Regions from separate parts of the Escherichia sp. E4742 genome, predicted to be linked through region 2. Evidence: riboswitches for the same ligand, from Rfam matches in the RefSeq annotation. Region 2 holds a riboswitch; each other region holds the start of a gene.

Region 1 (8,115 bases), 630 kb from region 2:
CGTGGCAGAAAATCCATAATGACTTTTACGCCCAAAGCAGCGCGCTGCAACAGCAACTGGTGACGAAGCGTTATGAATACAACGCTCTGTTAGCCGCTAACCCACCGGATAGCAGCAAAATTAATGCGGTCGCCAAAGAGATGGAGACTTTGCGTCAGTCGTTAGATGAGTTGCGGGTGAAACGGGATATCGCGATGGCTGAAGCGGGTATTCCGCGCGGTGCCGGAATGGGCATGGGTTACGGTGGCTGCGACGGTGGTCATATGGGGATGGGCCACTGGTAAATCAGAACGTTTTCTCGTTGGGTTGCCAGCGACAGAAATCAGAGTTTGCCACTAACAGTAATTGCGAACCTTCGGGCGCTTCCAGCCATGCCACGCTGACATCAACAGAAGAGCGGCTCTGGCGGCGCTCGATATGCGCTATAGCCTGCGAATCTAAATCAGGTTTAATGGTTTGCCCTTCGCAGGTGGTCACGGTCTGTTCCATCGCATGCCAGCGTCCCTGACGCAGCACCACTCTCCCCTGACGTAAGGCATCGCTAATCTGGCGGATTTGGTCAGCACGATAACGGTATAAATCGATTTGGTCGTTAGAAAGCTGCTGCTTTTCCCCGTCGGATTCACGTTGCATAAAGCTCAGATCGCCGCGATCGTCAAAACGCGCGCGAATGTTCACCGGCGGTTTGCTGTAAACATTGATATTGATAAGCGTGAGGTTATCGCCCTGCCAGCGATACTCTCGCGTCGTGGTATCGCCATTGCGCCACGGGCTAAATACGGCAAGCAGATGGACATTATCGCCGCTGTCTTTTCGCCAGATGCGTACCGCGCCCTGATCTTCAGCAAATCCACTGGCGGTAAAGGGAGGAAGTGAGGAGTTATGGCTACAAGCAGTAAGAAACAGCGCGCCTGCCAGCATCAATGAGCGACGCCAGAAAGACAAAAGGGGTGAAACCACCCCTTCGTTAAAACTGTTCACTGCCACGCAATCTTACTTAACTGCGTCTTTCAGTGCCTTGCCAGAAACAAATGCCGGTACGTTCGCAGCGGCGATTTTGATTTCTTTACCGGTCTGCGGGTTGCGGCCAGTACGCTCAGCGCGGTGGTTCACTTTGAAGGTACCGAAACCAACCAGTTGTACAGCATCGCCTTCTTTCAGAGACTCAGTAATTGCAGCCAGAGTGGACTCCAGAGCAGCTTTAGCCTGGGTTTTGGACAGTTCTGCTTTCTCTGCAATTACATCAATCAGTTGAGTCTTGTTCATAAGTTATCCTTACAATGTGTTTATCGCTTGCTAAGCATCGAGTGCGACGGAAATGCCAGAATAGCACTCTCCTGCATACACGCACCGATAGCCACTTTTTTTCGCCCCCCAAATGTAGACCAGACGGGGGGCGAAAGGGAAGACTCCAGGTACGACAAATCAGGCGTTAATTCACGTTTTCTGGTCTTATTGCTGAAAAATTATACCAATATTGCTCTCACCCGCCTCACGCAGGTCGGCTCTAAGGCCTTTTATCAGCTCGATGTCACGTTCTTCACACTCGGCTAAAAGTCGGAATATTTCCCACTGAATGTCCCATTCTTGCTCTACAGCTGGGTTTTCTTTGAGCTCTTCATCGCTCATTTCGCGACCAGCCTGAGTCATTTCCAACATCGCCACGGTAGTGATGGAGGTCTTACTCACTTCCACCGCGTGTTCGAGCGTTTCACCACTCAAACGCGAATGAACCAGTTCACTTAACGCCACGCAGGCATCGATTGCCGGATAAACGCCGTACAGATCGAAATCGTCGGCTGACGGGATCGCTTCTTCAAATTTCTCCAGTTGGCTGTCGAAATTTACTTTTGCGTCTTTGACGGTCAGCGTTTCCCAGATGAGATCGAGAATGCGGCGATAAATTTGCCCATCACCAAAACCGGTTTGCTGGCAGAACATGGCGTAATTGGGGTACATGCGTTCGCATAAGCAAGCCATGAAAGTGACGTGCTGCCAGCTTTCCAGTCGCTCCAGACGCAGATGAATCGGGTTTTGTAACATGTTGAGTTCTCAAATACGGAAATTATCCGCAGTTTACCTGAATTAGGGCTGATTTGCTGTATAGCGCACGAACGCCGGACGTTCCGAGGCCACCGCGTCCGCCCAGCGCGTTGGCTCCGGCAGACGATAGCCTTTCATGCAGCGTTGTACCCACGCCAGCGCGCTATCCACACTGACCCGATGGCCGGTAGAAATAAACAGAGGGTTACAGCGCGCTTTGCTGCGCCAGACCCAGGCCAGCTGCTCGCCTTTATCCATCAGCGGCGCCAGCGCGCCCGGTTCGCTGGAGAGCGGTTCGAATTTACCGCATAGCCGTTTTTTCGCCACGCCAATGGTCGGCACATCCACCAATAAGCCAAAATGGCTGGCGACGCCAAGACGGCGAGGATGCGAGATCCCGTGACCATCGACAAACACTAAATCCGGCTTTTGCGGCAGCATCTCCCACGCGGCCAGCAGCGCAGGATATTCGCGGAAGGAAAGAAAACCTGGAATGTAAGGCATGGTAGTAGCGATGCGGGCCACTTTATACTCCACCAGCTCAAGCGAGGGGTATTTCAGCAGCACCATCGCCGCTCGCGTCACTTCTCCGCCCTGCTCAAACCCGACATCGGCTCCGGCGATCAGATCCGGCGGATCTTTATCGAGTCGATCCTCGCGGATCACAGAAGAAGCCAGTTCAAGTTGTTGTGTGCGTAATGACGCGAGATCCATAACCACTCCTTACTGATGATAAGGCGCAGACAGGCGATGCACTGCCTCCACAAACACGCCAGCATGTTCTGGCGGCACATCCTGATGGATACCGTGGCCGAGGTTAAAGACATGACCTTCGCCGTGACCGAAACCTGCAAGTATAGTCGCTACTTCTTCTTCAATGCGGGCAGGCGGCGCATACAGCATCGACGGGTCCATATTGCCCTGCAACGCGACTTTATTGCCGACGCGGCGGCGTGCATCGGCGATGTCCGTTGTCCAGTCGAGGCCCAGCGCATCGCAACCGGTTTCTGCCATGGCTTCCAGCCACTGTCCGCCGCCTTTGGTAAACAGCGTGACCGGTACGCGGCGACCGTCGTTTTCACGCAGTAAACCATCAACAATTTTATGCATGTAATAAAGCGAGAACTGTTGATAATCGCGCCCGGTAAGCACGCCGCCCCAGGTGTCGAAAATCATCACTGCCTGAGCACCGGCTTTAATCTGCGCGTTCAGGTACAGAGTGACGCTTTTCGCCAGTTTATCGAGTAGCGCGTGCAGCGCCTGCGGATCGGCATACATCATTTTTTTGATCACGGTGAACGCTTTGCTGCTGCCGCCTTCCACCATGTAGGTCGCCAGCGTCCACGGGCTGCCGGAAAAACCAATCAGCGGCACTTCGCCTTTCAGTTCGCGACGAATGGTACGCACCGCGTTCATCACGTAACCCAGCTCATCTTCCGGGTCCGGAATTGGCAGTTTATCGACGTCAGCTTTGCAGGTGACTGGTGTGGTAAAACGCGGGCCTTCTCCGACTTCAAAATAGAGCCCTAACCCCATCGCGTCCGGAACGGTGAGGATATCGGAAAAGAGGATTGCCGCATCCAGCGGATAGCGACGCAGCGGTTGCAAAGTCACTTCGCACGCCAGTTCGGCGTTTTTGCACAGCGACATAAAATCGCCCGCCTGAGCGCGCGTGGCTTTATATTCTGGTAGATAGCGACCCGCCTGGCGCATCATCCATACTGGAGTGACATCAACGGGCTGGCGCAGCAGCGCCCGCAGATAACGATCGTTTTTAAGTTCGGTCATTTTGGCTGTTCCTTAGTGCGTCAGGCGGTCAGTGTATCATCACTCATACTCTGCCCGACACATCGCCACCGTATCTTCTATCAGACGGCGCGCTACGGTGCCGGGCGGTGGAAGTAACGGCAAATCGTCATAGCGATACCAGTTCGCCTCGAGCAATTCTTTCGGGTCGATCACGATGTCGCCGCTGTCATAGTCCGCCATAAACGCAGTCATTAATGACTGAGGAAACGGCCACGGCTGGGAAGTCACGTAACGCAAGTTTTTGACTTTGATGCCACTCTCTTCCATCACTTCCCGCGCGACTGCCTGTTCGAGAGTTTCGCCCACTTCGACGAATCCGGCGAGTACCGTATGGACACCGTTACGATGGCGGGTATGCTGGGCGAGAAGGATCGAATCATCACGACGGATGGCAACAATAATGCAGGGTGCGATTTGCGGGTAATAACGCTCACGGCAGTGGCTGCACAGCATCGCCCATTCGGTTTTGCTTGGGTACATTTCATGCCCGCAGTAACCGCAGTATTTATGCGAGCGATAAAACTCCGCCAGTTGCACACCACGTCCGGCTAATTGAAACAGCCCTACGTCCAGATCAATGACCTGGCGCACCGAGCCCATATCATGGCGACGCTGCTGTTGCACTAGCCAAACAGGTTCTCCCTGCCATTCGCCGATTTGTAGTGCGCGCTGGCCCACAAGATCAAAATTTGCCGCTGTGCCATATGGCAATTCACCCTTCGGCAACCATAATTTTTGCTCATGACTGACGACCCACCAGCCGTGATCTAATTTTTCAATTATACGATCCATAGCTCTTGCACTACCTTTGCATCACTGGCATGTTTAACATGGTTTTTACATTTCTCACTGAGCAGTTTTTGAATACAAACTTGCGGAGTCAATCATGCTTAACCAGCTCGATAACCTGACGGAGCACGTCAGAGGAAGTAACAAACTGGTTGATCGCTGGCTACATGTACGTAAGCATCTGCTCGTGGCTTACTACAATCTGGTTGGCATTAAGCCTGGCAAAGAATCGTACATGAGGCTGAATGAAAAAGCCCTTGATGATTTTTGCCAGAGTCTGGTCGATTATCTGTCTGCCGGACATTTCAGTATTTATGAACGCATTCTGCATAAACTGGAAGGCAACGGGCAGCTTGCTCATGCCGCGAAGATTTGGCCGCAACTGGAAGCCAATACACAACAGATTATGGATTACTACGATTCCAGCCTGGAAACCGCCATCGATCATGATAATTACCTTGAGTTTCAACAGGTTTTATCTGACATCGGCGAGGCGCTGGAAGCACGCTTTGTGCTGGAAGATAAGCTGATTCTGCTGGTGCTTGACGCCGCCCGCGTCAAACATCTTGCTTGAGTTCTGCGCTGTTAACGCGTAATTTACATTCAACGCCCCGTTTTCGGGGCTAATTTCTTGTCGGAGTGCCTTAACTGGCTGAGACCGTTTATTCGGGATCCGCGGAACCTGATCAGGCTAATACCTGCGAAGGGAACAAGAGTTAATCTGCTATCGCATCGCCTTTGCGCGATCGTCTCTTGCTTCATCCGTCGTCTGACAAGCCACGTCCTTAACTTTTGGAATGAGCTATGTCTGCAACAAAACTGACCCGCCGCGAACAACGCGCCCAGGCGCAACATTTTATCGACACCCTGGAAGGCACCGCCTTTCCTAACTCAAAACGCATTTACATCACTGGCACACACCCCGGCGTGCGCGTGCCGATGCGTGAGATCCAGCTTAGCCCGACACTAATTGGCGGCAGCAAAGAACAGCTGCAGTACGAAGAAAACGAAGCGATTCCGGTCTACGACACCTCCGGCCCGTATGGCGATCCGCAGATCGCCATTAACGTGCAGCAAGGGCTGGCAAAACTGCGCCAGCCGTGGATCGACGCACGCGGCGATACCGAAGAACTCACCGTGCGCAGTTCCGATTACACTAAAGCGCGGCTGGCAGATGATGGCCTCGACGAGCTGCGTTTTAGCGGCGTATTAACGCCAAAACGCGCCAAAGCAGGGCGCCGCGTCACACAACTGCACTATGCCCGCCAGGGTATCATCACGCCGGAGATGGAGTTCATCGCCATTCGCGAAAATATGGGTCGCGAGCGCATCCGTAGCGAAGTTTTACGCCACCAGCATCCGGGAATGAGCTTTGGCGCACGTCTGCCGGAAAATATCACTGCGGAATTTGTCCGTGATGAAGTTGCTGCCGGACGTGCGATTATCCCGGCCAACATTAATCATCCGGAATCGGAGCCGATGATTATTGGTCGCAACTTCCTGGTAAAAGTTAACGCCAATATCGGCAACTCGGCGGTCACCTCTTCCATCGAAGAAGAAGTGGAAAAGCTGGTATGGTCCACTCGCTGGGGAGCGGATACCGTGATGGATCTTTCCACTGGTCGCTATATTCACGAAACCCGCGAGTGGATTTTGCGTAACAGCCCGGTGCCGATCGGTACTGTGCCGATCTACCAGGCGCTGGAGAAGGTTAACGGGATCGCCGAAGATCTTACCTGGGAAGCGTTCCGCGACACGCTGCTGGAACAGGCCGAACAGGGCGTGGATTACTTCACGATTCATGCGGGCGTGCTGCTGCGCTACGTGCCAATGACCGCTAAACGCCTGACCGGTATTGTGTCGCGCGGTGGTTCGATTATGGCGAAATGGTGCCTCTCCCATCATCAGGAAAATTTCCTCTATCAACACTTCCGCGAAATTTGTGAAATCTGCGCCGCCTATGACGTTTCGCTGTCGTTGGGCGACGGCCTGCGCCCCGGTTCTATTCAGGACGCCAACGATGAAGCGCAGTTTGCCGAGCTGCATACGCTGGGCGAACTGACCAAAATCGCCTGGGAATATGACGTGCAGGTGATGATTGAAGGTCCTGGGCATGTACCGATGCAGATGATCCGCCGCAATATGACCGAGGAGTTAGAGCACTGCCATGAAGCGCCCTTCTATACCCTCGGGCCGCTGACTACCGATATCGCGCCGGGCTATGACCACTTCACGTCGGGGATTGGCGCGGCGATGATCGGCTGGTTTGGCTGCGCGATGCTCTGTTACGTAACGCCGAAAGAGCACCTGGGTCTGCCCAATAAAGAAGATGTTAAGCAGGGGCTTATCACCTATAAGATTGCCGCCCACGCCGCTGATCTGGCGAAAGGGCATCCGGGCGCGCAAATTCGCGATAACGCCATGTCGAAAGCCCGCTTCGAATTTCGCTGGGAAGACCAGTTTAATCTGGCCCTCGATCCGTTTACCGCCCGCGCTTATCACGATGAAACCCTGCCGCAAGAATCCGGCAAAGTCGCCCATTTTTGCTCCATGTGTGGGCCGAAATTCTGCTCGATGAAAATCAGTCAGGAAGTGCGCGATTACGCCGCCGCGCAAACTATTGAAGTGGGAATGGCGGATATGTCGGAGAACTTCCGCGCCAGAGGCGGAGAAATCTACCTGTGTAAGGAGGAAGCGTGATGTATCAACCTGATTTTCCTCCTGTACCTTTTCGTTTAGGACTGTACCCGGTGGTGGACAGCGTACAGTGGATCGAACGTCTGTTGGATGCAGGCGTACGTACTCTCCAGCTACGCATCAAAGATCAGCGCGATGAAGAGGTGGAAGCCGATGTAGTAGCGGCAATTGCGCTGGGCCGCCGCTATAACGCGCGGCTGTTTATCAACGATTACTGGCGGCTGGCGATTAAGCATCAGGCATATGGCGTCCATTTGGGGCAGGAAGATTTGCAATCTACCGATCTTGAGGCCATCCGCGCGGCAGACCTGCGGCTGGGCGTTTCGACCCATGACGATATGGAAATCGACGTCGCGCTGGCAGCACGCCCTTCTTATATCGCGCTGGGACATGTGTTCCCGACACAAACCAAACAGATGCCTTCTGCACCGCAGGGGCTGGAGCAACTGGCACGGCATATTGAGCGTCTGGGGGATTATCCCTCCGTCGCGATTGGCGGTATCAGTCTGCCGCGCGCGCCTGCGGTGATGGCGACGGGTGTCGGCAGTATCGCCGTCGTCAGTGCCATTACCCAGGCGGCAGACTGGCGTTTGGCAACGGCACAGTTGCTGGAAATTGCAGGAGTTGGCGATGAATGACCGTGACTTTATGCGTTACAGCCGTCAAATCCTGCTCGATGATATTGCCATTGAAGGGCAGCAAAAACTGCTCGACAGCCAGGTACTGATTATCGGCCTTGGCGGGCTGGGTACGCCCGCTGCGTTGTACCTGGCGGGT
Region 2 (8,115 bases):
ATCGCCAGTGTCGCACAGCATGTTTGCCTGTCTCCGTCGCGTCTGTCGCATCTGTTCCGCCAGCAATTAGGGATTAGCGTCTTAAGCTGGCGCGAGGACCAACGCATCAGTCAGGCGAAGCTGCTATTGAGCACGACTCGTATGCCTATCGCCACTGTCGGACGCAATGTTGGCTTTGACGATCAGCTCTATTTCTCGCGGGTATTTAAAAAATGTACAGGCGCCAGCCCGAGCGAGTTCCGTGCCGGTTGTGAAGAAAAAGTGAATGATGTAGCTCTCAGGTTGTCATAATTGGTAACGAATCAGACGATTGACGGCTTGACGGAGTAGCATTGGGTTTGCAGAATCCCTGCTTCGTCCATTTGACAGGCTCATTATGCAAGCATTGCTGGAACACTTTATTACCCAATCCACTGTGTATTCATTGATGGCGGTGGTGTTGGTGGCCTTTCTGGAGTCACTGGCGCTGGTCGGTTTGATTCTGCCCGGTACGGTGCTGATGGCGGGGCTGGGGGCGCTGATAGGTAGCGGCGAGTTAAGTTTCTGGCACGCCTGGCTGGCGGGGATTGTTGGCTGCCTGATGGGCGACTGGATCTCCTTCTGGTTGGGCTGGCGGTTTAAAAAGCCGCTGCATCGCTGGTCCTTTCTGAAGAAAAACAAAGCGCTACTCGATAAAACCGAGCATGCGCTGCATCAACACAGCATGTTTACCATTCTGGTCGGGCGCTTTGTCGGGCCGACGCGCCCGCTAGTGCCAATGGTGGCGGGGATGTTGGATCTACCTGTGGCGAAATTTATCACGCCAAATATTATCGGCTGCCTGTTATGGCCACCGTTTTACTTCCTGCCGGGGATTCTGGCGGGCGCGGCGATCGATATTCCTGCCGGAATGCAGAGTGGCGAGTTTAAATGGTTGCTGCTGGCGACGGCGGTGTTTTTGTGGGTTGGCGGCTGGCTGTGTTGGCGGTTATGGCGCAGCGGTAAAGCAACTGACCGTTTAAGTCATTATTTATCGCGTGGTCATTTGTTGTGGCTGACACCGTTGATATCTGCCATTGGCGTGGTGGCGCTGGTGATGTTAATTCGCCATCCGTTGATGCCGGTGTATATCGATATTTTGCGGAAAGTGGTTGGGGTTTAGGGCATAGTTTTGTGCGGGGCGCCTGATGCGACGCTTACCGCGTCTTATCAGGCCGACAAAACGCACTCCCCGTAGCTCGGATAAGGCGTTTGCGCCGCATCCGACAGCGCATATTAACCTGTAATCCCCAACAGCACCGAAGCACTCGCCTTACCGCTTAACAACTCATCGGTTTTACCCTGCCAGGCGATGCGCCCGTCGGCGACCACCACCGAGCGCGTGGCGATCCGCGCGGCATCTTCCACACTGTGCGACACCATCAATAACGTCATTTTTTGCTGCTGGCAGCTCGTACTCACCAGCGTCAGCATCTCCTGACGCAGCGCCGGGTCGAGCGCGGAGAACGGCTCATCGAGCAATAAAATGGGCTGTTCGCGCACCAGGCAACGCGCTAACGCCACGCGTTGTCGCTGACCGCCAGAAAGCTCGCCCGGTAACCGCGCCATTAAATTATCAATCCCCATCTGACGGGCGATAGCGTGCATTTTCTCCTGCTCTACCGCGTTCAGCTTCAGTCCTGGATTAAGCCCCAGCCCGATGTTCTGCGCGACCGTCAGGTGACTGAACAGGTTGTTCTCCTGAAACAGCATCGATACCGGACGGCGTGACGGCGGCATAGTTGTGTGATCTACGCCGTCGATAGTCAGCGAACCGCTGGCAGGCGTCAGAAAACCGGCGATCAAATTCAGCAGAGTGCTTTTACCCGCGCCGCTTGGCCCGAGGATCGCCACCTGCTCGCCGCGTTCCACCGTTAAGCTAAAACGCATCGGTAAATGGTGATAAAGCCAGGTGATATCAGTCAGTTTTAACATTTCGCCCCGGTAGTTTTTCAATCACGGTAAACAGCAGAAAACAGAGCAGCAGCAGAATTAACGCGGTGACCGCGCCATCCTGGCTGCGGTATGAGCCAATTTGCTGGTAGAGATAAAACGGCAGGGTACGGAAATCATCGTTACCGAACAACGCCACTACGCCAAAATCACCAATCGACAACACGCAGGCAAAGGCCAGCGCCTGCGCCAGCGGACGTTTCAGGGCGCGCAGCTCCACCACTTTTAAGCGCGACCAGCCTTCAATACCCAGCGACTGACACAACATGCTGTAACGCGTGGTGATATCGCGCATTGGGTTTTCCAGCACCTTCAGCGCGTAAGGGATCGCCATTAACGCATTGGTGAAAATCACAATGCCGTCAGCAGATTGCGGCAGGCCAATGGTGTTGTTGAGCAGTAAAAAGAAGCCCGTTGCCAGCACAATCCCCGGCATGGCGAGGATCAACATGCCGCTTATCTCCAGCGCCTGACCCGCCAGCATTTTTTGCCGCGCCCGCAGTTCGCGACTGCTCCATAGCAGCATCATGGTCAGCACTACGCACAATACGCCTGCCGACAGCGCAATACGCAACGAGGTCCACAACGCCTGCCACAGCACCGGTTGTGCCAGCACTTCCGGCAATTGGCGATTTACCCCATCGACAATCACCGCCAGTAACGGTGGCAGCAACAGCAGCAGCGCCAGCACAATTAACACCGTGTCGCAAATGCGGCTATGCAGACGATCGTCCGGGTCGCGCCAACCTTGCAGCAGCGTGGTGCCAGGCGCAATGGCCTTACTCAATCGCTGACTCAGCAGCACCAGACCGAGACAGCACACCATCTGGATCAGCGCCAGCATCGCCGCGCGGGCGGGATCGTAGTCGTAACTCAGCGCCTGATAAATAGCCAGCTCGATAGTCGTTGCTTGCGGACCGCCGCCCAGCGACAACACGGTGGCGAAGCTGGCGAAACAGAGCATAAAGATAAGCGCAGCAACCGGCGGGATTTGGCGCCGTAACCACGGCCATTCGACGAAGCGGAAAAAATGCCAGCCGCGCATCCCAAGCTGGGCGGCAAGCTGACGTTGTTCCCCGGGAATGTTTTCCAGTGCCTGGAGTAATAAGCGGCTCGCCATCGGCAGATTAAAAAATACATGCGCCAGCAAAATGCCTTGCAGGCCGTAGGGCGAAAATGTCCACTCCAGACCAAGCGATTGCCAGAGCGATGCCAGCCAGCCCTGGCGGCCATAGACGCTAAGAATGCCGAAAACGGCGACCAGCACCGGGAGGATCAAGGTCATTGCGCACAGACGCAACAGCGCCAGCCGTCCCGGAAAGCGCCTGCGATAAAGCGCGCGGGCAAGGAATATTGCGGGTACGACAGAGAGCAACGCCGAGAGAAACGCCTGCCAGAAGGAGAAGCGCACCACATGCCACAGGTAGCTGTCCTGCCAGATTGCCGCCCAGTCACCCTGCGGCGCGTTCCACCACAGGGCGAGAAACGCCGCCAGTGCAACCGCCACCACAAGCGTAGCGGCGCTTACACCTGGAATTAACCAGCCGGGAATTAACGGCTGACGGCGCGTTGCCATTCGCTAATCCATGCCTGACGTTGTGCCGCCACTTCGGCTGGCGAGAACTCCAGCGTGGTTGCTGGTTTGGTCAATTGTTCAAACCCGGCAGGCAGCGTGACGTTTGCCACCGGATACATCCAGTTGCCAGTTGGAATCGCATTCTGGAAAGCCGGAGAAACCATAAACTGGAGGAATTTTTGCGCCAGCTCCGGCTGCTTGCTGGCAGCGGTGCGGGCGGCAACTTCCACTTGCAGATAGTGACCTTCGCTGAAGTTCGCAGCGGCGTAGTTATCTTTCTTCTCTTCGAGAATGTGATAAGCCGGAGAGGTGGTGTAGCTCAGTACCAGATCGCTTTCACCTTTTAAAAACAGGCCATAGGCTTCGCTCCAGCCTTTGGTGACTGTGATGGTTTTCTTCGCCAGCTTCTGCGAGGCTTGCGGGGCGTCATCGCCATAGACTTTTTGCATCCACAACAGCAGGCCAAGCCCCGGCGTACTGGTGCGCGGATCCTGATAAATCACTCGCCAGTTTTGATCGCTCTCAACCAGCTCCTTCAGGCTTTGCGGCGGATTTTTCAGTTTGTTTTTGTCATAGACGAAGGCGAAGTAGCCGTAATCAAACGGTACGAAAGTGTCATTATTCCAGCCGCCGGGAACGTTTACTGCATCCGCTGCCACACCGCTTTTGGCAAACAATCCGGTTTTGCTGGCGGCGTCTAACAGGTTGTTATCCAGCCCCAGCACCACATCGGCTTTACTGTTTTTGCCTTCCATCCGTAGACGGTTGAGAAGCGAAACGCCATCTTCCAGCGCCACCAGTTTCAGTTCGCAATTACAGTCGGCTTCAAAGGCTTTTTTGACCACCGGACCAGGCCCCCAGTCGGCGGCGAAGGAATCGTAGGTATAAACAGTCAGAACGGGTTTAGCGAAAACAGGCGCTGTGCACAGCAACAGCAGGGGAAGACATTTTTTTAACACTTTGCACCTCAAAAAAGAGTGGCAAAGGACTTGAGAAGGAGCCTCAAATCCCTTCGCCGGCGTTATCCGGATCAGGTTCGACGGGTATTTTCTCAGCGCACGCGTCCGCGTGGCACCCCGTTGAGAACGGCGTTAGTGTAGTGATTTTGTTATCAACCAGCAATCATGGATCCGGTGGCGCAAACCACGCTGATTTAAAATCGAACCAGCCGAGGGTGTTCATGCGCAGGCCGCGCATACTGCGTTGCCCCTGAATAATCAGCCAGTGGTGGATCAACGGTACCATTGCTTTACTGGCGACCAGTTGCTGGCACCAGTTCGCCAGATTCATCTCGCCATTGCGCCAGCGTGCGGCGTCGGCTTGCCAGTCGAGAGGAATACAGTGTTGTAGCAGCGGTACTTCGCACAAGTGCGCGAACAGCGAAAAATCCAGCGGCAGCGTAAAGTTGGCGCTGTTAAGCCAGATGTCGCTTTCGATCTCACCTTCGTGCCACTGATCGTAGCTGATCTCTTTGATTTCCAGCGTGACCTGGTGACTTGCCAGAATCTGCTGCATGATCCTGGCAATCACCCGATGTTCAATGTGATCCTGATAAAAGGTCAGGGTGAGATGTTCCAGCCCGGCAGGTTTTTCGCAATGTGTTGGGCGGGCATGGTGCCAGCGGGGGAGCAGCCCATAGGCCGGAAACCACAGTTGCTGGTACTGTTCCTCGGCGAAATAAACCAGATTGGTCGGCGAAAGTACATAGCTTATCCAGTCTCTGACTTGCTGATTCGCCCCGCGATGGGTGCGACTGTCGAACAGTAGATAGTAGCAACCTTCTTCAAGGCGACTTTCAATCTCTTTTTCCTCGCCCTGCGGCCCTTTCAGCATCAGGCCTCCAGCGGGTTCATCGGCAATTTCCGGCAGAACCCAGACGTTAACTTCGTCGATTAATGCCCGATAACCAAAGAAGTCGTCGAATGCCTGAATTTTCAGTTGATTGGCGCTGTTACGCATTACCGCATACGGACCGGTGCCGATCGGATGACTGGCAAAGTTGCTGAGGGTTTCCCATTCACGCGGCAGGATCATCGCCGGAACTTGCGCCAGCAGTAACGGCAACCAGCGGTCTGGCTGAGTGAGATGAATATCCAGCGTCCAGGGCGTCGGCGATACAATTTCAGCAATGTGGGAATAGAGCGGCAGCGTATTGATCCGTTTCAAAGAGGCAATCACGTCGTCCATTTCCAGTTCACGACCATGATGAAAATGGATCCCGGGGCGCAAAAAGAAGCGCCAGTGGAGTGGGGAAATTTGCTGCCAGTGGTGGGCGATGTCCGCCTCCAGTTCCCCATTTTCCTCATTTATTCGGGTTAACGCACTGAAGATTTGCCGGGCAATATGCGTTTCGGAACGGCGTAATGCGCTGCCAGGCAGCAGGTTGCGCAACGGGCGATAATAGAGGACGCGCAGGATATGCCGCCCCTGGCGGAAGCTACGCCCCAGATGAGAAACCAGCATTTGCCGCACGGCGGTTTTATCACCGACTAACTGCACCAACTGGTCGATGCGATCCTGTTCCAGCAGGTCTTCCGCTCGCTGTTGTTGTAGCGCCAGCCCGGTATAGAGAAACGTTAAACGCGAGCGTTTGCCGCGCCCGACTTCCGCTTCCCACGTCAGCCAGCCGCGATCCTGCATGGTGTTGAGCAGGGTGCGCATATGACGGCGGGAGCAGCTCAATAACTCCGCCAGTTCGTTCAGCGTTGTCTCCTGCGATTTACCCTCGCAGCATTGCCACAGGCGGATGAACTGTTGTTGCAGACGAGCAGATGGCATAAAAGGGGAACTCCTGCGCAAAAGTCAGCAATTTTATTTTCCCTATATTAAGTCAATAATTCCTAACGATGAAGCAAGGAGGTGCCCCATGCGTCAGTTTTATCAGCACTATTTTACCGCGATAGCGACGTTGTGCTGGCTGCGTTGGTTAAGCGTTCCACAGCGTTTAGCCATGCTTGAAGAACTGATGCAGTGGGAGGGGAGTGATTCTGAATACTGATTTGCGGACATCATGTGTGACTGAGTATTGGTGTTAATCGCCACGCCAGCAGTGAATACCTGCTGGCTTTTTTCTTTTTGGCGATTGCGCCGGACGGCGTACAAATTAACGCATAAACGCCGGCTGCTTCTCTTCATAAGTGGCAATAGCGTCGTCGTGCTGCAAGGTCAGACCGATGCTGTCCAGACCATTCATCATGCAGTGGCGGCGGAAGGCATCAATAGCAAAGCGATAAGTTTTATCACCCGCTTTCACTTCTTGAGCTTCCAGATCTACATCGAAATGAATCCCCGGATTGGCTTTCACCAGCGCAAACAGCTCGTCCACTTCGGCATCGCTTAATTTCACCGGCAGCAACTGGTTGTTAAAGCTGTTGCCGTAGAAGATGTCAGCAAAACTCGGCGCAATCACCACTTTAAAACCGTAATCGGTTAACGCCCACGGCGCGTGCTCACGCGAGGATCCACAGCCGAAGTTTTCTCGTGCCAGCAAAATGGAAGCGCCCTGATACTGCGGGAAGTTCAGCACGAAGTCCGGGTTTGGCTGTTGGCCTTTTTCATCGAGAAAACGCCAGTCATTAAACAGATGCGCGCCAAAACCAGTACGCGTCACTTTCTGCAGAAACTGCTTCGGGATAATCGCATCGGTATCGACATTGGCGGCATCCAGCGGAACCACCAGGCCTGTATGTTTGATAAATTTCTCTGCCATGGTGTGCTCCTTATTTAATGTTGCGAATGTCGGCGAAATGTCCGGTCACAGCAGCGGCGGCAGCCATTGCCGGGCTGACCAGATGCGTGCGACCGCCGCGCCCCTGGCGGCCTTCAAAGTTACGGTTGCTGGTGGAGGCACAACGTTCGCCGGGATTCAGACGGTCGTTGTTCATCGCCAGACACATTGAGCAGCCAGGCAAGCGCCATTCAAAACCGGCTTCAATAAAGATTTTGTCCAGACCTTCTGCTTCCGCCTGAGCTTTTACCGGGCCAGAGCCGGGAACCACCAGTGCCTGTACGCCTGGCGCGACTTTTCGCCCTTTGGCGATTTCCGCTGCCGCGCGTAAATCTTCAATGCGCGAGTTGGTACAGGAACCAATAAACACTTTGTCGATAGCCACTTCAGTCAGCGGAATACCCGGTTTCAGTCCCATATAGGCCAGTGCTTTTTCTGCCGACGCGCGTTCAACCGGATCGGCAAATGAAGCGGGATCAGGGATATTCTCGTTAACGGAGATCACCTGTCCTGGGTTAGTTCCCCAGGTCACCTGCGGGGCAATCTCTTCTGCTTGCAGAGTGACAACGGTATCGAAAGTTGCGCCTTCGTCGGTTTGCAGGGTTTTCCAGTAGGCGACGGCATCGTCGAAATCTTTGCCTTTCGGCGCATGCAGACGGCCTTTAACATAGTTAAAGGTGATTTCGTCCGGTGCAACCAGACCGGCTTTCGCGCCCATTTCGATTGCCATATTGCACAGGGTCATACGACCTTCCATGCTTAAATCACGGATTGCTTCGCCGCAAAACTCCACTACATGCCCGGTGCCGCCTGCGCTGCCGGTTTTACCAATGATCGCCAG
Region 3 (8,115 bases), 2.2 Mb from region 2:
TGTGTGGGCAAATAATAAAGATAATTATCGTCGTGATAAAAACGATGTCTATGACATTGCCGATTATTACCAGAATGATTTTGGTCGCAAAAATAGCTTTTCCGCCAATATGAGTCAGTCATTGCCAGAAGGCTGGGGATCTGTGTCATTAAGTACTTTATGGCGTGATTACTGGGGGCGCAGTGGCAGTAGTAAAGATTATCAACTGAGTTATTCCAATAACTGGCGGCGGATAAGCTATACCCTCGCGGCAAGCCAGGCGTATGACGAGAATCATCATGAAGAGAAACGTTTTAATATTTTTATATCAATTCCCTTTGATTGGGGTGATGACGTTACGACGCCTCGTCGGCAAATATATATGTCTAACTCAACGACGTTTGATGATCAGGGTTTTGCCTCAAATAATACGGGATTATCAGGAACAGTAGGGAGTCGGGATCAGTTCAATTATGGTGTCAACCTGAGTCATCAACATCAGGGAAATGAAACGACAGCTGGAGCGAATTTAACCTGGAACGCGCCGGTGGCAACAGTGAATGGCAGCTATAGTCAGTCGAGTACTTATCGACAGGCTGGAGCCAGTGTTTCAGGGGGCATTGTCGCCTGGTCGGGTGGCGTCAATCTGGCGAACCGTCTTTCCGAAACGTTTGCTGTGATGAATGCGCCAGGAATTAAAGATGCATATGTCAATGGGCAAAAATATCGCACAACAAACAATAATGGCGTGGTGGTATACGACGGAATGACACCTTATCGGGAAAATCACCTGATGCTGGATGTGTCGCAAAGCGATAGCGAAACAGAATTGCGAGGTAACAGGAAAATTGCCTCCCCTTATCGCGGCGCGGTCGTTCTGGTCAATTTCGATACCGATCAGCGCAAGCCCTGGTTTATAAAAGCGTCAAGAGCGGATGGGCAACCATTAACGTTTGGTTATGAAGTCAATGATATCCACGATCACAATATTGGTGTTGTTGGCCAGGGAAGTCAGATATTTATTCGCACCAATGAAATTCCGCCATCAGTAAATGTGGCTATTGATAAACAACAAGGGCTTTCATGCACAATCACCTTCGGTAAAGAGATTGATGAAAGTAGAACTTATATTTGCCAATAAGCATCGGGTAGCTTTATGAAAATTAACATAGTGTTATTTATATTCATGATGATGGTTATACCTGCGAGCTATGCGGCATGTTATGGAGAGTTGTCAGCGCAGCATAATCTGGTTGTTCAGGGGGATTTTGCACTTACTCAAATGCAAACAGCGACATATGAACATAATTTTAATGATTCGTCATGTGTGAGTACGAATACCATTACCCCCATGAGTCCTTCAGATATTATTGTTGGGCTTTATAACGATACTATTAAATTAAATTTACATTTTGAATGGACTAATAAAAACAGCATCACATTATCCAATAACCAGACCAGTTTCACCAGTGGTTATTCAGTAACGGTGACGTCAGCGGCCAGTAACGCGAAAGTGAATGTTTCTGCGGGGGGCGGCGGAGCAGTGATGATTAATGGTGTCGCGACATTATCCAGTGCTTCATCAACAACGCGTGGAAGTGCTGCAGTACAATTTTTACTGTGTTTGCTAGGAGGAAAGTCGTGGGATGCATGTGTGAATAGCTACAGAAATGCATTGGCACAAAATGCAGGTGTCTATTCCTTTAATCTGGCATTATCATATAATCAGATAACGACGACCTGCAAACCTGATGATTTATTAATTACTTTAGAGAGTATTCCCGTTTCACAATTACCAGTCACAGGTAACAAAGCAACAATAAATAGTAAAAAAGGGGATATTATTCTGCGTTGTAAAAACTTATTAGGTCAACAAAATCAAACATCACGGAAAATGCAGGTGTATTTATCAAGTTCTGACTTGTTAACCAGCAGCAACACGATACTGAAAGGTGCGGAAGATAATGGCGTAGGATTTGTTCTTGAAAGTAATGGTTCGCCAGTCACACTTTTAAATATCACTGACAGCAGTAAAGGATACGCAAATTTAAAGGAAATTGCTGCGAAGTCAAAAATTACAGATACAACGGTCTCAATTCCGGTAACAGCCAGTTACTATGTTTATGATAAAAATAAAGTTAAATCTGGCGCACTGAAGGCTACCGCCTTAATCAACGTGAAATACGACTAATAACAAGTAAGACGAGCAAGTGGCTAATAATAAAAAATAATAAGGTGTCTGCATTTCCCCCTCATGATGAGGGGGCTTTTTTTAGCGATGGTAAAATATTTCGCCATCGTAGGCTTTAATGATTTTACCGTCAGTGTCGTTGATCAACACATATGCGCCACCCATATAGGTCCAGTGGGTTCCGGCGTCAGGTGCGGGCAGGTTACGCAACTGCCACTGCTTAATGTTGTACTCATCGGTGCGGTACATCTCTGGAACGGTATCGCCTGGCTTGAAATGCTTGAAGTCAGCAATGAAACTACTCAACTCATACTTTGAAATTCCAGAGGCATTGGTCGAACCCGCAGTGGCCGGCGCGGCCCACGCTACGCTGGTTGCCAGCAACAGCGCACCCAACAATAACTTATTTCTTATGGTCATATACTCTCCACGTTGGGGATCAGTAAAATCAGTCGCATATCTTTCCTGTCATACAATATAACCGACAAGCGATATTTTGTTAGTGATCCCATGATTTCGTAAAAAGTGTAAATGAAAGGATGCAGCAAAAGCATCCTCATTGAGCGAGAAGTGAGCGGAATAAGCTGATTTAAGAATCATCCTGGGCTAAAGGGATAACGAAGCCCAGGTGATTGTTTTATCTCATAATACCCATAAAGCCATGCACTCCCATATACAACCCGACTAAACCAATTAACAGACTGGAAAAATAGGGGGCGCGTTTAGCGAGAGTGTTAAATCCGCTCCAGCGTTTTGCAACCTGCTGAACACTGATTGCTGCGCCAACGCCTACGGTGACCAGCGTTATTGCCAGGCCGATGCTGAAACTGACGACCAGAGTTGCACCCAATGTGAGGGCTTTCAACTGAATGCAAATCAACAACACTGTTATTGCCGCAGGGCAGGGGATAAGCCCGCCGGTTAAGCCAAACAGCAAAATTTGCCAGTTGGTGACCTCTCTACCATCAAAGCGTCGTTTAATGTCACTGGCATGGGCCAGCGCATGAGCATCCTGATACTCGTCGCTCTGACCATGTTCGTGATGATGATCATGCTCGTGGTTGTGGTCGTGATGATGGTCATGATGGTGGTGCTCATGCATATTCTCCAGCCAGTTTTGTTCACCTCGCCAGGTGCGCCAGAACATCCAGAACGCGGTGCCAATAATGATCACCGCGGAAATCAACTGAAGCCACGGCTCCGCTGACTGTGCAGTAAAGCGTTTGCTGATCACCATCCCACCAAAAGCAATCAACCAGACTACTGCCGTATGCGAAATGGTTGCGGCCAGTCCAAGCATCACTGCCTGTTTAATCGTACCTTTAATGGCGATGATAAACGCCGCCATCATCGTTTTTGAGTGCCCCGGCTCCAGGCCATGAAGCGCACCAAGTAAGATGGCGCTGGGAATGAAAAACCAGGCGTTTCCTTGCTGAAGAAGAGTGGTAAATTCGGTCATGATAATAATTCTTAGTATTAATTCGGCGTCCTGATTCTACTCCCCCCCAGTACATGATACTACCCCCCAGTAGATTAATAGTGCTATGATTTTCCATGATCTTGTTAACCAGGTTTTGCCATGTCTCATACCATCCGTGATAAACAGAAACTGAAAGCGCGCGCCAGCAAGATTCAGGGACAGGTCGTCGCGCTCAAGAAAATGCTCGACGAGCCGCATGAATGCGCTGCCGTTCTACAACAGATTGCCGCCATTCGTGGTGCGGTAAACGGCCTGATGCGGGAAGTGATTAAAGGTCATCTAACGGAACACATCGTTCACCAGGGCGATGAGCTAAAGCGTGAAGAAGACCTGGATGTTGTTCTTAAGGTGCTGGATTCGTATATCAAATAGTTTCGTACCGTTATTGCAATACTGCTGTTTTTCCTCGTTTACAACGCGCGCGCCGGACATTAACATCCTCCTCTGCGATTCATTATCGCAACCAAACGACTCGGGGTGCCCTTCTGCGTGAAGGCTGAGAAATACCCGTATCACCTGATCTGGATAATGCCAGCGTAGGGAAGTCACAGACCATCAGGTCATTGCTTCTTCACGTTATGGCAGGAGCAAACTATGCAAGTCGACCTGCTGAGTTCCGCGCAATCTGCGCACGCGTTACACCTCTTTCACCAACACTCTCCCCTTGTGCACTGCATGACCAATGATGTGGTGCAAACCTTTACTGCCAATACTTTACTGGCGCTCGGTGCATCGCCAGCGATGGTTATTGAAACCGAAGAGGCCAGTCAGTTTGCGGCCATCGCCAGTGCCTTGTTGATTAACGTTGGCACACTGACGCAGCCACGTGCGCAGGCGATGCGTGCCGCCGTTGAGCAGGCAACACGATCACAAACGCCCTGGACACTTGATCCGGTTGCGGTTGGTGCGCTCGATTATCGCCGCTGTTTTTGTCATGAACTTTTATCTTTTAAACCGACAGCGATACGCGGTAATGCTTCGGAAATCATTGCATTAGCTGGCATTGCTAATAGTGGACGTGGTGTGGATACCACTGACGACGTAGCTAACGCGTTGCCCGCTGCACAAACTCTGGCACGGGAAACTGGCGCAGTCGTCGTGGTCACTGGCGAGGTAGATTATGTTACCGATGGTCGTCGCACCGTTGGCATTCACGGCGGCGATCCGTTAATGACCAAAGTGGTAGGAACTGGCTGTGCATTATCGGCAGTCGTCGCCGCCAGTTGTGCATTATCGGGTGATACGCTGGAAAATATCGCATCTGCCTGTCACTGGATGAAACAAGCCGGAGAACGCGCAGTCGCCAGAAGCGAGGGGCCGGGTAGTTTTGTTCCACATTTCCTTGACGCGCTCTGGCAGCTGACGCAGGAGGTACAGGCATGAAACGGATTAACGCTCTGACGATAGCAGGTACTGACCCGAGCGGCGGTGCAGGAATTCAGGCCGACCTTAAAACCTTCTCGGCACTTGGCGCTTATGGTTGCTCCGTTATTACTGCACTGGTGGCGCAAAATACCCGTGGCGTACAGTCGGTGTATCGCATTGAGCCTGATTTTGTCGCCGCCCAGCTTGATTCGGTGTTCAGCGATGTGCGAATAGACACCACCAAAATCGGTATGTTGGCGGAAACCGATATCGTTGAAGCGGTGGCAGAACGGCTGCAACGTTATCAGATCCAAAACGTGGTGCTGGATACCGTTATGCTGGCAAAAAGCGGCGATCCGCTGCTTTCACCTTCGGCGGTTGCCACGCTGCGCGGTCGATTATTGCCACAGGTTTCATTAATAACACCAAACTTGCCCGAAGCTGCCGCCTTGCTCGACGCGCCACACGCGCGTAACGAACAGGAAATGCTGGAACAGGGACGTGAATTATTGGCGATGGGCTGTGGCGCAGTGCTGATGAAAGGCGGTCATCTGGATGATGAGCAAAGCCCGGACTGGCTGTTTACCCGCGAAGGTGAACAACGGTTTACCGCACCGCGTATTATGACCAAAAACACCCACGGCACCGGTTGTACCCTCTCTGCGGCGCTGGCTGCACTACGCCCGCGCCATACAAACTGGGCTGACACCGTACAGGAGGCAAAAAGCTGGCTTTCTGCGGCGTTAGCGCAGGCAGACACACTGGAAGTTGGCCACGGGATTGGTCCGGTTCACCACTTTCACGCCTGGTGGTGAGCACCGTACTATAGCTGCTTTGGCATTTTTCAGCTTTTTCGCGCTGAAATTCAGGGATGAAACCAATGCAGCTAAGAATCGCCAGTCGAAAAAAATTCACCGCTTTGATATGCGCTCTGGGGCTAATTTCCATCGTTGCGATTCATCCCCGCCAGACGATGAATTATTTCTATTCGACAGCAATTCAGATTAAAGACTACATCCACTTTTATGGTTATCGCCCGGTCAAATCTTTCGCTATTCGCATTCCTGCCAATTACACCATTCATGGTATTGATGTTTCACGCTGGCAGGAACGGATCGACTGGCAGCGTGTCGCAAAAATGCGCGACAACGGTATCCGCTTACAGTTTGCTTTTATTAAGGCTACGGAAGGCGAAAAGCTGGTTGACCCGTATTTTTCGCGCAACTGGCAAAGGAGCCGTGAAAATGGCCTGCTGCGTGGGGCGTATCACTATTTTTCTCCGTCGGTATCCGCTTCAGTTCAGGCCAGATTATTTCTGCAAACGGTGGATTTTGCCCACGGCGATTTCCCTGCCGTGCTGGACGTAGAAGAGCGAGGAAAATTATCGGCAAAAGAATTACGCAAGCTAGTAAGTCAGTGGCTAAAAATGGTCGAAAAACGCACGGGAAAAAAGCCAATTATTTACTCAGGAGCCGTGTTTTATCACACGAACCTGGCGGGCTATTTCAATGAGTATCCGTGGTGGGTGGCCCACTATTATCAACGTCGCCCGGACAATGACGGCCAGGCCTGGCGTTTTTGGCAGCATTCCGACCGTGGACAGGTGGATGGCATTAATGGTCCAGTGGATTTTAATGTGTTTAATGGCAAGGCGGAGGAGTTGCAGGCTTTCGTTGATGGCATTAAAGAAACGCCTTAAATAACCAGCAGTGATATACTTCCTCCAGACTCCCCGGCAGGAAAAAGACAAATGGAACAAGCGCATACCCAGCTTATCGCTCAACTGAATGAGCGTATTTTAGCGGCGGACAACACGCCGCTTTATATTAAGTTTGCCGAAACGGTAAAAAATGCCGTGCGCAGCGGGGTGCTGGAACATGGCAATATTTTGCCCGGCGAGCGCGATTTAAGTCAGTTAACCGGCGTTTCGCGCATTACGGTGCGCAAAGCGATGCAGGCGCTGGAAGAAGAGGGTGTGGTGACGCGTTCGCGTGGTTACGGCACGCAGATCAACAACATCTTCGAATACTCACTGAAAGAAGCGCGAGGATTTTCTCAACAGGTGGTGTTGCGCGGGAAAAAGCCCGATACGCTGTGGGTTAACAAGCGAGTGGTTAAATGCCCTGAAGAGGTGGCGCAGCAACTGGCGGTCGAAGCGGGCAGTGATGTCTTTTTGCTTAAGCGTATTCGCTATGTCGATGAAGACGCGGTATCCATTGAGGAATCGTGGGTTCCGGCGCATTTAATTCATGATGTTGATGCCATCGGTATTTCTCTCTATGACTACTTTCGCAGTCAGCATATTTTTCCAAAGCGTACCCGTTCCCGTGTTAGCGCCCGAATGCCAGATGCTGAGTTTCAGTCACATATTCAGTTAGATAGCAAAATACCGGTGCTGGTGATCAAGCAAGTGGCACTTGACCAACAGCAACGGCCTATTGAGTACAGCATCAGCCACTGTCGCAGCGATCTATACGTTTTTGTGTGTGAGGAGTAGTTCCTCGCGCGTTGGCGCGCAATCACCGCCGCGATTCCCGACAACCCACGATGCCACTGCATTGCCCAGTAATACGGCATCCGCCAGTGGCAGACCGGATGCCAGCCCGGCCAGTACGCCACCTGCATGACTGTCACCCGCCCCAATGGTGTCTACAACTTGCGTTGGAAATGCGGGAGCGCAGCCTGACGTGTTGTCGCTGAAATACCATGCGCCTTCTTTATCGAGACGAACGATCAACGGCGCGGCAAATTTCTCCTGCCACTGCTTGCCAAGCGTTGTTATCTCTGCGGATAAACGAAAACGTTCGGCAGCAATTTCAGCCTCCTGACGATTGAGTGACACTAAAGGTCGACAGGCCATGAGCCGCGCCAGTAATGCATCCGGGATATCGCCAATACGAGGGCCAAAATCGATAAACGGCGTCACCTCTTGCAGCTCTTCCAGCCATTCCACTAACAATTCGCCGCAGGGCGAGGCCAGTTGATAACCGGAAAAATAGAGCAGGCTGCCAGGCGCAACGCTTAGTCGCGCCAGCCATTCGCGATTCCACTGATTTTCCACGCCGCTGAACGACATAAAAGTGCGTTCGCCATCCGGCTC

Evidence for each region. Region 2 has a riboswitch for thiamine pyrophosphate ahead of thiB (thiamine ABC transporter substrate binding subunit). Riboswitches for the same ligand answer to the same signal wherever they lie in the genome.
Region 1: it holds a riboswitch for thiamine pyrophosphate, as region 2 does, so the genes downstream of both, thiC (phosphomethylpyrimidine synthase ThiC) here and thiB (thiamine ABC transporter substrate binding subunit) in region 2, are expected to answer to the same signal.
Region 3: it holds a riboswitch for thiamine pyrophosphate, as region 2 does, so the genes downstream of both, thiM (hydroxyethylthiazole kinase) here and thiB (thiamine ABC transporter substrate binding subunit) in region 2, are expected to answer to the same signal.

What each region holds. Positions count from the first base shown of each region.
Region 1 is NZ_CP040443.1:2,406,132-2,414,246, reverse strand. It holds gene zraP (zinc resistance sensor/chaperone ZraP) at 1-284, shown strand, start outside; gene FEM44_RS11740 (DUF1481 domain-containing protein) at 286-981, opposite strand; gene hupA (nucleoid-associated protein HU-alpha) at 994-1,266, opposite strand; gene FEM44_RS11730 (YjaG family protein) at 1,453-2,043, opposite strand; gene nfi (deoxyribonuclease V) at 2,086-2,757, opposite strand; gene hemE (uroporphyrinogen decarboxylase) at 2,767-3,831, opposite strand; gene nudC (NAD(+) diphosphatase) at 3,871-4,644, opposite strand; gene FEM44_RS11710 (Rsd/AlgQ family anti-sigma factor) at 4,739-5,215, shown strand; TPP riboswitch at 5,267-5,367, shown strand; gene thiC (phosphomethylpyrimidine synthase ThiC) at 5,446-7,341, shown strand; gene thiE (thiamine phosphate synthase) at 7,341-7,976, shown strand; gene thiF (thiazole biosynthesis adenylyltransferase ThiF) at 7,969-8,115, shown strand, end outside.
Region 2 is NZ_CP040443.1:3,039,845-3,047,959, forward strand. It holds gene araC (arabinose operon transcriptional regulator AraC) at 1-291, shown strand, start outside; gene FEM44_RS14810 (DedA family protein) at 377-1,141, shown strand; gene thiQ (thiamine ABC transporter ATP-binding protein ThiQ) at 1,255-1,953, opposite strand; gene thiP (thiamine/thiamine pyrophosphate ABC transporter permease ThiP) at 1,937-3,547, opposite strand; gene thiB (thiamine ABC transporter substrate binding subunit) at 3,523-4,506, opposite strand; TPP riboswitch at 4,537-4,636, opposite strand; gene sgrR (DNA-binding transcriptional regulator SgrR) at 4,670-6,325, opposite strand; gene sgrT (glucose uptake inhibitor SgrT) at 6,414-6,545, shown strand; gene leuD (3-isopropylmalate dehydratase small subunit) at 6,651-7,256, opposite strand; gene leuC (3-isopropylmalate dehydratase large subunit) at 7,267-8,115, opposite strand, start outside.
Region 3 is NZ_CP040443.1:119,229-127,343, reverse strand. It holds gene FEM44_RS00760 (fimbrial biogenesis outer membrane usher protein) at 1-1,120, shown strand, start outside; gene FEM44_RS00755 (putative fimbrial-like adhesin protein) at 1,136-2,170, shown strand; gene rcnB (Ni(II)/Co(II) efflux transporter accessory subunit RcnB) at 2,252-2,590, opposite strand; gene FEM44_RS00745 (nickel/cobalt efflux protein RcnA) at 2,808-3,629, opposite strand; gene rcnR (Ni(II)/Co(II)-binding transcriptional repressor RcnR) at 3,750-4,022, shown strand; TPP riboswitch at 4,114-4,210, shown strand; gene thiM (hydroxyethylthiazole kinase) at 4,245-5,033, shown strand; gene thiD (bifunctional hydroxymethylpyrimidine kinase/phosphomethylpyrimidine kinase) at 5,030-5,830, shown strand; gene FEM44_RS00725 (glycoside hydrolase family 25 protein) at 5,896-6,714, shown strand; gene FEM44_RS00720 (GntR family transcriptional regulator) at 6,766-7,512, shown strand; gene FEM44_RS00715 (carbohydrate kinase family protein) at 7,486-8,115, opposite strand, start outside.